DNA from 3 places in the Companilactobacillus sp. genome. Region 3 is predicted to be linked to each of the others. Evidence: predicted binding sites of a transcription regulator. Region 3 holds the regulator's gene; each other region holds the start of a gene.
The links. Region 3 encodes Rex, which represses fermentation and respiration genes when NADH is low (regulators of the CRP and FNR family bind a similar motif). Its sites were predicted from a motif close to TTGTGAANTANTTCACAA; they were not measured.
Positions count from the first base shown of each region.

Region 1 (3,286 bases), 1.8 Mb from region 3:
CAATTTGTTTCTTATTATTCTTCAAAGTATAAGTAACTTTGATGTTGTTATTATTGCTCTTTGCTTGAGCTGTTGTAGCAGGAGCTGCAAGTCCGATCAATAGTAAAAATGCGAATAGAAACGAAGCTAGTTTTTTCATGATTTTCCCCCAAATTTTGTTAACTTCTGGTAATCATTGTAACACTAAATTTCAGTCTCTTTTCAAAATAATCGAGAACGGCCTGCAAAGAAGTTTCAAGGTCGTCAATTCTGCCAACTAAAAATAATGAGCCACTAAAACGGTCTAAAAAGGCAACTTTAACATCGCCGGATTTAATCGCAATGTCACCTGCAATGATCGTTGATTCAGCGGGTGTTAGCGTAATGATTCCGATTGGATCAGTCGTGTTCAAAGCACCTAATTTTTCATATAAGTCTGGATTAGGATTAGCCATAATGTGTGCCAAGGTGATCTGTTTACCAGGAACGTATTCCTGGATTATTCTTTCAGGGAATTTTTCATCATTCATGTGCAAGTTCCTGATTTCTTTCATTGATTAATTGTTTAAATTCGTTGAACTGTTGATCCATAACATCAATCGATTTTTGTGAAGTTAAATTTCCATTCTCATCGAACAAATCTTGAGCGTTAGTTACTAAACATTCAATCGAACGAGTTACTCGAGAATTGATCATGGGAGATTCTAAAACTTGACGTAATTGCATTTGGGCACGAACAGTTCCAAGTGGACCAGTTGAAGCTCCCATTAGCATGACCGGCTTATGCCAAAGCAGGTGAGGGACCATCGAACACCAATCGATGGCGTTTTTAACATTTGCCGTCATCCCGTGATTGATCTCCGGAGTAGCGATTACCAATCCATCTGCTGATTGAATGCTTTGGCACATATACTTCACTTTGGAAGGAAAATCTTCATATTTCATAAATTTTAAAAATGGTAGGTCGTCAATATCTAAAATTTGCAAATTCATTTCATTAATATACTTTTTACGAAGAAAATTTATCAAATATTGATTATAAGAACCCGGCTTACTACTGCCACAGAAGGCTACGATCTTGAAACTCACGATGATCACTCCTATTTTGTTTGTCACTTCACATATTATATTTAGTGTCACATTATTGTACATGATGGTCAATATCTTGAAAAAGTTTTCTTTACTCTACCACCGTAAATGTTGATATATCAAGCGTGAAAGCGTTAAAACAACAAGAAATTGCAAAAATATCAATTTTTTTTGCAAGGGTTTTCATTATCTAGTCGAATATTACATCACCCACTATTGTGAAATATGTGATAACAATGCAATGGAACCGTATTCCATCAGGATTATTATTGTGAAATTAAAAATCAATGGAGTTCCAATATCATGCCCTTGTTAAAAAAGTAACAACTTTTTCATAAAATTTATCTTATACTACAAGAGTATTCAATTTTTAATTAATGGAGGTACTAATTATGGCACTCGAAGCCTTAGGTTTGGTAGAAACGAGAGGATTGGTCCCAGCTATTGAAGCTGCTGATGCAATGCTCAAAGCAGCTAACGTAACCCTAGTTGGCGAACAAAAAGTTGGACATGGACTAGTTACAATCATGGTTCGTGGTGATGTTGGTGCAGTTAACGCATCTGTTGATGCAGGTGTTTCAGCCGCTGAAAACATTGGCGAAGTTACATCTAACTACGTAATTCCTCGTCCACACGAAGATGTTGATAAGCTAATCGCATTAGAAACTGCAAAGAAATAGGAGACTAATCAATGCAGACGCCTGATGAAAATGAATTAGTTGAAAAAGTTCTAGCTCAGGTCCTAAGAAACAATGTTGTTGATAACAAACGGAAAGTAGGTGTGAGTCGCTTGAGTTCATCTATTAATGGAGTAACAGAATTTATTGGAACAGCACCGATTGGAGATACGATCGGAATGGCCATTGCAAATGTTGATCCTGAATTATTGAAGAATCTTCATGTTGACCATCCATATAGATCAATCGGTATTCTATCCGCAAGAACCGGTGGCGGACCACAAATTATGTCAATGGACGAAGCAGTTAAGGGTACTAATACACAAGCTATTAGTATTCAAATGCCTCGTGATACTAAAGGAGGAGCTGGACATGGTTCTTTGATCATTGTCGGTGGCGATGACGTTTCTGACGTTCGTCAAGCCGTACATATCGCATTAAAGAACGTTCCAAAGCACTTCGGGGATGTTTATAACACTCCTGCAGGACACTTGGAATTACAATACACAGCTCGTGCAAGTCAAGCATGTAACTTAGCTTTCGGAGCTCCCGAAGGTAAGGCTTACGGATTGATTGCTGGTGCCCCAGCTGGTATCGGTGTTGTCATGGCCGATGTTGCTATGAAAGCTGCTAATGTTGAAGCACTTTCATTTGCATCACCTGCACATGGAACAAGTTTTTCAAACGAAGGTATTCTACACATTTCTGGTGAGTCAGGAGCTGTTAGACAAGCAGTTCTTTCTGCCCGTGAAGTTGGTATCAAGTTATTGAGCCAATTAGGTGGTACACCAACAAATGATTATCCTTCATATATCTAAATAACGAAAAAATATATCCAGACGTGAGGTGGATAATTTGAAGAGACAAAAGAGATTTGAGGAGTTGGAAAAAAGACCAGTTCATGAAGACGGTTTCGTTGATGAATGGCCTGAAGAAGGTTTCGTTGCAATGGACGGACCTTACGATCCCAAACCTAGTGTAAAAATTGAAAATGGTGAAATTGTTGAATTGGATGGTAAGAAAAAAGAAGATTTCGATTTGATCGATAGCTTCATTGCTAAACATTCAATCAACAAAGACACAACTGAAAAAGTACTTGCCATGGATTCACAAAAGATCGCCAACATGTTGTGCGATCCTAATGTTACTCGTGACAAGATCATCCCAATTACTACCGGATTTACACCTGCAAAGGCTGCCGAAGTAATCGAACAACTTAATTTCGTTGAAATGATGATGGCTACTCAAAAGATGCGTCCACGTAAGACACCAGCAACACAAGGACACGTTACAAACATTCGTGATAATCCTGTTTTGATTGCTGCTGATGCTGCTGATGCAGCCTTGAGAGGTTTTCCTGAACAAGAAACAACAACAGCCGTTGCTCGTTACGCACCATTAAATGCCATTTCAATCATGGTCGGTGCTCAAACTGGACGTCCTGGTGTTCTTACACAATGTTCAGTTGAGGAAGCTGAGGAATTGAGTTTAGGTATGCGTGGTTTTACTGCTTATGCCGAAACAATTTCCGTTTATGGTAC
Region 1 is NZ_JAKVLR010000001.1:765,855-769,140, reverse strand. It holds gene LKF16_RS03940 (DUF4430 domain-containing protein) at 1-139, opposite strand, end outside; gene LKF16_RS03935 (BMC domain-containing protein) at 159-509, opposite strand; gene LKF16_RS03930 (NADPH-dependent FMN reductase) at 502-1,068, opposite strand; gene LKF16_RS03925 (BMC domain-containing protein) at 1,461-1,748, shown strand; gene pduB (propanediol utilization microcompartment protein PduB) at 1,760-2,563, shown strand; gene LKF16_RS03915 (propanediol/glycerol family dehydratase large subunit) at 2,601-3,286, shown strand, end outside.
Region 1: the regulator Rex is predicted to act here: its motif matches at 1,378-1,395, upstream of LKF16_RS03925 (BMC domain-containing protein).

Region 2 (3,286 bases), 600 kb from region 3:
CCGATGCCAAGTTCATGTATCAGCCACAAGTGGACTCATTTAACGAGATAACCAAATATTCGAATTTCCCATATTTCAGTACTAATATCACTAGATTCGAAAATTTTCATCCGTCTTTGAATGACGATGATCGTGTCAACGTAGCGATTTCTGATGATGCAAGTAAAGTTGACTTCTATGCTGTATATTTGAAGGATAATAAGAAGCTCGTTGAACCAACAATTGAAAAAATCAGTGCCAACTGGCACTAATAAAGCCATAAAGACTTTTTATACTAAGGTCTTTATGGCTTTATTTGATTTATTTGTCGCTGATAACGATCAGTGACTTAATTGCTTCACGCTTATCCATTGCTTCGTATGCTTCTTGAATATGTTCTAGATCGAACTCTTTTGTAAATACTTTACCGGGATCGATCTGATTAGATAAGACTGCATCTAGTAGGATTTTCTTATCATATGTGGTTACGGCAGCGATTCCGCCCCGCAACCCAGTATTATTGAAGAACAAATCGTTAGTATCCATGACTGGCTTTTGGGCAATTCCCACACGACCAACGACTGCCCCAGGACGAGCAACTTTTAGGGCAGTATCGATTGATAGCTTAGTACCAACACATTCTAGGACAGCATCGGCACCCATATCAGTCAGCTCCATTACTTTTTTCACAGCGTCATCGCCTCGTTCTGGCACGATATCTGTGGCACCGAATTCTTTGGCTAATTTTTGACGATCAGGGTGTTTACTCATCGCGATGATCCGTTTAGCATGACGGAGTTTTGCAGAAATGATCCCGCATAAGCCAACGGCGCCGTCACCCATGACTACGACTGTATCGCCTTCTTTAACTTCAGCAGTCCTGGCAGAATGATACCCAGTAGCCATAACATCAGCTAATGTTAAAAAGTTGTTCAGCATATCACTGGTATAATCTTGTGGTTTACCAGGAACTTTGACTAAAGCCCAATCAGCTTGAGGATAACGTAAAAATTCCGCTTGATATTGTTCTGCACTACCAACTTTATAATAAGGACAATTCCCATCAAATCCAGCTTTACAGGCAGCACATTTACCACAGCCGTGAGTAAATGGAGCAATTACAAAGTCACCTGACTTAATGTCCTTAACGCTTGAACCGACCGACTCCACAATGCCAATAGCTTCATGACCAACTTGGGCATTGTGATCATGATGTAAAATACCACGATACCACCACAAGTCAGATCCACAGACGCAAGTTCGAACTATTCGAATAATGGCATCTCCTGGTTCTTGGATCGTAGGCTTAGGAACCTCTCTGATTTCCATTTTTCCAGGTTCAACAAATATTGCAGCTTTCATAGTTAAATCTCCATTCAAATTAGAATTATTATATAAATTCATTATTTCATCTAAAAAATCGAAATATTTTTCGAATATAACAAGTGGAAATTTTCTCATTTGAAATTACTATGCATTCATATTTGAAATGAACTATCATGTGAATAAGAACACAATTGGAGGTCTACCTATTATGGAAACTTTAGATATGATCAAGTCTCGAAAAGCCATTCGCCACTATACTGGTCAAATTTCTGATGAACAACTACAAACGCTGATTTTGGCAGCTAATGCTGGTCCAGTTGGCATGGGAACTTATACCGACTACCGTCTGACTGCCATTCAAGATCCGAAGATCTTATCGCAGATGAACGGCATTTATGACGCATCAACAGTTCTCGTAATTTCAGTCCAAGACCCAGGTAAAATGGAATATGTTTCTGCTGGAGCCATCGCACAAAACATCGAATTAGCAGCAGAAAACGAAGGCATCGGTTCAAACTTTAATATGGCTTCAATAGCTTCGATTCCTTCAGGCGTCATCCCTGATGGATTTGACCCAGTATTTGCCGTAACGTTGGGATTAACCGATCAACATTTCGCACCTCGCACTATTCCCAATGACCGCATCAAAACTAATATCGTTAAATAATTGAATTGCTGAATAAGTTTTCATGACTTATTCAGTTTTTTTGTTTTATACTTTTAATATTGACGAGGAGTATTAAAATGAAAAAAAATTCTTTTACAGATGATCCCAAGATTCAAAAAAATCGTTGGTGGATCATGTTTGCTGTTTCTCTTTTTACCTTCATGTCCGTTCTTGACGGAAGCATTGTCAACATTGCTTTGCCAGTCATGAGCAAGGATATGAAGATACCCATGAACCAATCTGAATGGGTCGTGTCGATCTACCTGATCGTCATATGTGCCTTGTTGTTGCTATTTGGAAAACTAGGTGACAACTTTGGTAAGATTAAAATTTTTAAACTTGGTGCGATCCTATTCACCATCGGCTCACTACTTTGTGGAATCAATTTAGGACTTATCCCCTTGCTGATTGCCCGTGCTATTCAGGCTATCGGTGCGGCAATGACGATGAGTACCAACAACGGTATCATCACCGAGATTTTTCCATTCAATGAACGTGGCCGGGCACTTGGGACGATTGGTTCCTTCGTTGCCTTAGGTGCAATCGCCGGACCTGGTCTTGGCGGTATCATCCTAGCCCACTTAGACTGGACTTACATTTTCTGGATCAATATTCCAATTGGTATTATCGGAATAATTATTGGACAATTCATCTTGCCCAAAGACATCAGCGTTGCTAATGAAAAAATCGACCATCTTGGCTCGACGATGTTTGCGATTTTTATGCTATCGCTGTTTATCGGCGTCTTCCTAGGTCAGGAGATTGGATTTGGCAAGCCTAGTATATTAATACTTTTTGCAATCGCTGTGATTTCAATTATTACCTTTATTTACATCGAGACCCATGTCGATAACCCAATTCTGTCGCTATCGCTGTTCAAAAATTTAGGCTTTTCAATCAACATTTTCTGTGCCTTATTGATTTTTATCACCGGATTCTTCTTCAACGTAGTTTCACCATTTTATCTCGAAAATGCTCGTGGTATGGCAGCCAACTACGCCGGATATGCCTTGATGATCATGCCGTTGATTCAAGGTATCGTTTCACCAATTATCGGTGGCTGGTCAGATAAGATTGGACGTCACTTGCTGACATTCGTAGGATTGATCATGATCTCAATTTCGCAGATTGGCTACATGATCACCACCTTGGATACGCCACTTTGGCTATTTATGTTCTTTATCGGACTCGTTGGTTTAGGAAATGGTGTCTTCATGGCTCCTAACAACACCTTGATCATGAGCGCCGTTGAAACTAAAGACCTCGGCGTTGCCGGCTCGATCAATGCTCTAGCCCGTGAACTAGGGATGGTCA
Region 2 is NZ_JAKVLR010000001.1:1,949,283-1,952,568, reverse strand. It holds gene LKF16_RS09320 (LysR family transcriptional regulator) at 1-251, shown strand, start outside; gene LKF16_RS09315 (zinc-dependent alcohol dehydrogenase family protein) at 301-1,341, opposite strand; gene LKF16_RS09310 (nitroreductase family protein) at 1,514-1,972, shown strand; gene LKF16_RS09305 (MFS transporter) at 2,050-3,286, shown strand, end outside.
Region 2: the regulator Rex is predicted to act here: its motif matches at 1,479-1,496, upstream of LKF16_RS09315 (zinc-dependent alcohol dehydrogenase family protein).

Region 3 (3,286 bases):
TTATCAGCTAAGGTGTTCAATAGGTAACGGTCATGAGAAACAAACAAGACAGTTCCTGCAAATCGTGTGAGGGCATCTTCTAAGACTTCCTTACTATCGATATCCAAATGGTTGGTAGGTTCGTCCATCATTAAAAAGTTATCATGTTCCATTGATAGTTTTGTCAGTGTCAGACGAGCTTTTTCACCACCGGACAATCCCGCAACTGGTTTTAAGACATCGTCGCCACTGAATAGAAAAGAACCTAGGATATTTCTGATCACTTGTTCATCGAGTAGGGGATGACGGTCCCAAATTTCATGCAAGACATCTTTTTTCGGATCGAGGTCCTTTAGATCCTGGTCGTAATAACCAGTTTGAACGTTGGCACCGAATTGATAAGTACCAGCAAGCAGTGGCGTTTTATTCAATAAAGATTTCAAAAGGGTAGATTTACCGATACCGTTAGGGCCGATAATCCCGACACGTTCGCCTTTTTTAACATCGAGGTTAATTGGCGAAGACATCACTTGATCTTTCTCGTAGCCAATGGCAACGTCTTTGACTAGCAGGACGTCGTTGCCGCTTTCCTTATCGATCTCAAATGAGAAGTGAGCTGAACCTTGGTCGCTGCCAGGCTTGTCCATGACGTCCATCTTTTCCAACTTCTTACGGCGACTCTGAGCCATCTTAGTAGTCGAAGCACGGACGATATTTTTTTGAATATACTCTTCGGTCTTCTTGATCTCAGCTTGCTGTTCTTCATAATGTTTCCACTCAACAGCTTGATTACGTTTCTTTTCTTGAAGGTAAAAAGTATAGTTTCCGGAATAATGCGTGGCTGAATGTTGGTTTATCTCAACGATTTCGGTCGCAACTTTGTCGAGGAAATACTGATCATGGGATACGATCACGAGTGCGCCACGATAATTCTTGAGATATCCTTCTAGCCACTCGACAGTTTCGATGTCCAAATGGTTCGTTGGCTCATCAAGTAGAAGAATCTCGTGATGTTCCAAAAGCATTTTGGCCATTGCCAGACGTGAACGCTCGCCACCTGATAATGTTGAGACTTTATCGTGCCATACAGACTCATCAAAGCCAAATCCAGCTAGGACACTCCGAATTTCTGATTGATAGCCGTAGCCGTTTTCCTGACGGAACTTATTTTGTAGCTGATCGTACTGCTTTAAAATTTGGTCGTAATCGTCAACGGATGGGTCGGCTAATTTTTCTTCGAGCGAATGCATCTGCTTTTCGTCCTTTTTGAGGTAGTTAAAAACGGCCTCCATCTCGGAAAAAATTTCATTTTCGGTATTTAATCCTGAATCCTGGGCTAAATAGCCAATATTTGTGTCTTTTTTTAAAGCAATATTTCCAGAATTGTAACTCTCTTGATCAGAGATAATTTTAAGTAAAGTTGATTTACCAACGCCGTTTCTTCCAACTAGACCAATTCGACTATTGTCTTGGACTTCAAAACTGACATTGGAAAAAAGTTTTTTTGTTCCAAAATTTTTTGTAATATTTTGAGCTTGTAATAATATCAATATAAAACTCCTTTGCATATTCACAAATTATACTATGAATTTTGTTATTTTCATGGCTTTTTGAGCGAAAGTATTGTTTTTTTCACAAGTTTTGTATATTATTTTAAATAGTGAAAACACGCACATGGTGGTGGATTATGACAAAAACAACAGTTCCAAACGCAACAATCAAAAGGTTGCCAATATATTATAGATATTTTCAATTCTTAAAAGATGAAGGTACTCAAAAGATTTCTTCTGGCGAATTGTCAGATGGTATCAAAATTGATAGTGCAACGATTCGTCGTGACTTCTCATATCTCGGCGCTTTAGGTAAGCGTGGTTATGGATATGACGTTAATGAATTAGTCGCATTTTTCAAGAAGTTACTTAACCAAGACAAGCGTACTAACGTAGCGCTAGTCGGTGTTGGTAACTTGGGTAATGCTTTGTTAAATTATAACTTCTCAAGAACTAATAACGTTCGTATCGCAGCTGCTTTTGATATCGACAAGTCAATCGTCGGTACAGTTAAGAGTGGCGTTCCAGTATATGACATTAGTGAGATCAAAGAACAATTGAGTCTTCAACAGATCGATGTAGTTATTTTAACAGTTTCATCTAATGCAGCACAAACTACTGCAGACGAATTAGCTAAAGCAGGCGTTAGAGGTATCTTGAACTTTACACCGGTCATTATTAATGTACCTAGCTCAATCCGTGTACATTACGTTGACTTGGCTAACGAATTGCAAACATTGATCTTCTTCTTGGATCGCGATCGTGACGCTAAAGAAGCAGAATAGTTCTATTTTTTGAATAGTGAGGGATTATATATAATGAGTGAACCATTATTTTTAAAACCTGTATTTCATGAGAAAATCTGGGGAGGCCGTAAACTCCAAACAGCTTTTGGCTATGATATTCCTGATGGTGATATTGGCGAATGTTGGGCAATTTCTGGACATCCACATGGACGTTCTCAAGTTGAAAATGGAGAATTTGCGGGTCAATACTTAGATGACCTCTGGAATGATCACAAGGAATTATTCGGTGATCCCAAGGGTAAAGTGTTCCCATTGTTAACTAAGATCTTAGATGCTGAAGCTAGTTTGTCAGTTCAAGTGCATCCTGATAACGAATATGCGGAAAAGCATGAGCACGAATTAGGTAAGACAGAATGCTGGTACATTATTGATGCCGAACCAGGATCATATTTGATTTATGGCCACAACGCAAAGACTAAAGCTGAATTGGACAAGATGATCGAATCAGGCGATTGGGATGATTTGTTACGCAAGGTCCCAGTGAAGACTGGCGATTTCTTCTACGTCCCAAGTGGTACTGTTCATGCGTTGAACAAAGGTATCATGGCGCTTGAAACGCAACAAAGTAGCGATACGACTTATCGTTTGTATGACTATGACCGTATTCAAGCAAGTACTGGTAAGAAACGTGAGCTACATATTAAACAATCTGAAGATACGATCATGGTTCCTCATAAGGATCCTGAATTAAATATTATTAAGCGCGATGAAGGTAAGAACCAATTTACAACTTACGTTCAACCTCCAATGTCACCTTACTTTGCAGTCTATCGCTGGCAAATTCAAGAACCAGCTGTATTCAATCACGAGATCGGTAAATATACCTTGATTTCAGTGATCGACGGCAACGGTTTATTGACTGTTGATGGCAACGATTATAAGTTAGCCAAGGGTCAACATTTGATCATTCCAGCCACAGTAAGTAAGTGGACGATTGATGGTCAACTTGAT
Region 3 is NZ_JAKVLR010000001.1:2,545,438-2,548,723, forward strand. It holds gene LKF16_RS12210 (ABC-F family ATP-binding cassette domain-containing protein) at 1-1,529, opposite strand, end outside; gene LKF16_RS12215 (redox-sensing transcriptional repressor Rex) at 1,667-2,314, shown strand; gene manA (mannose-6-phosphate isomerase, class I) at 2,348-3,286, shown strand, end outside.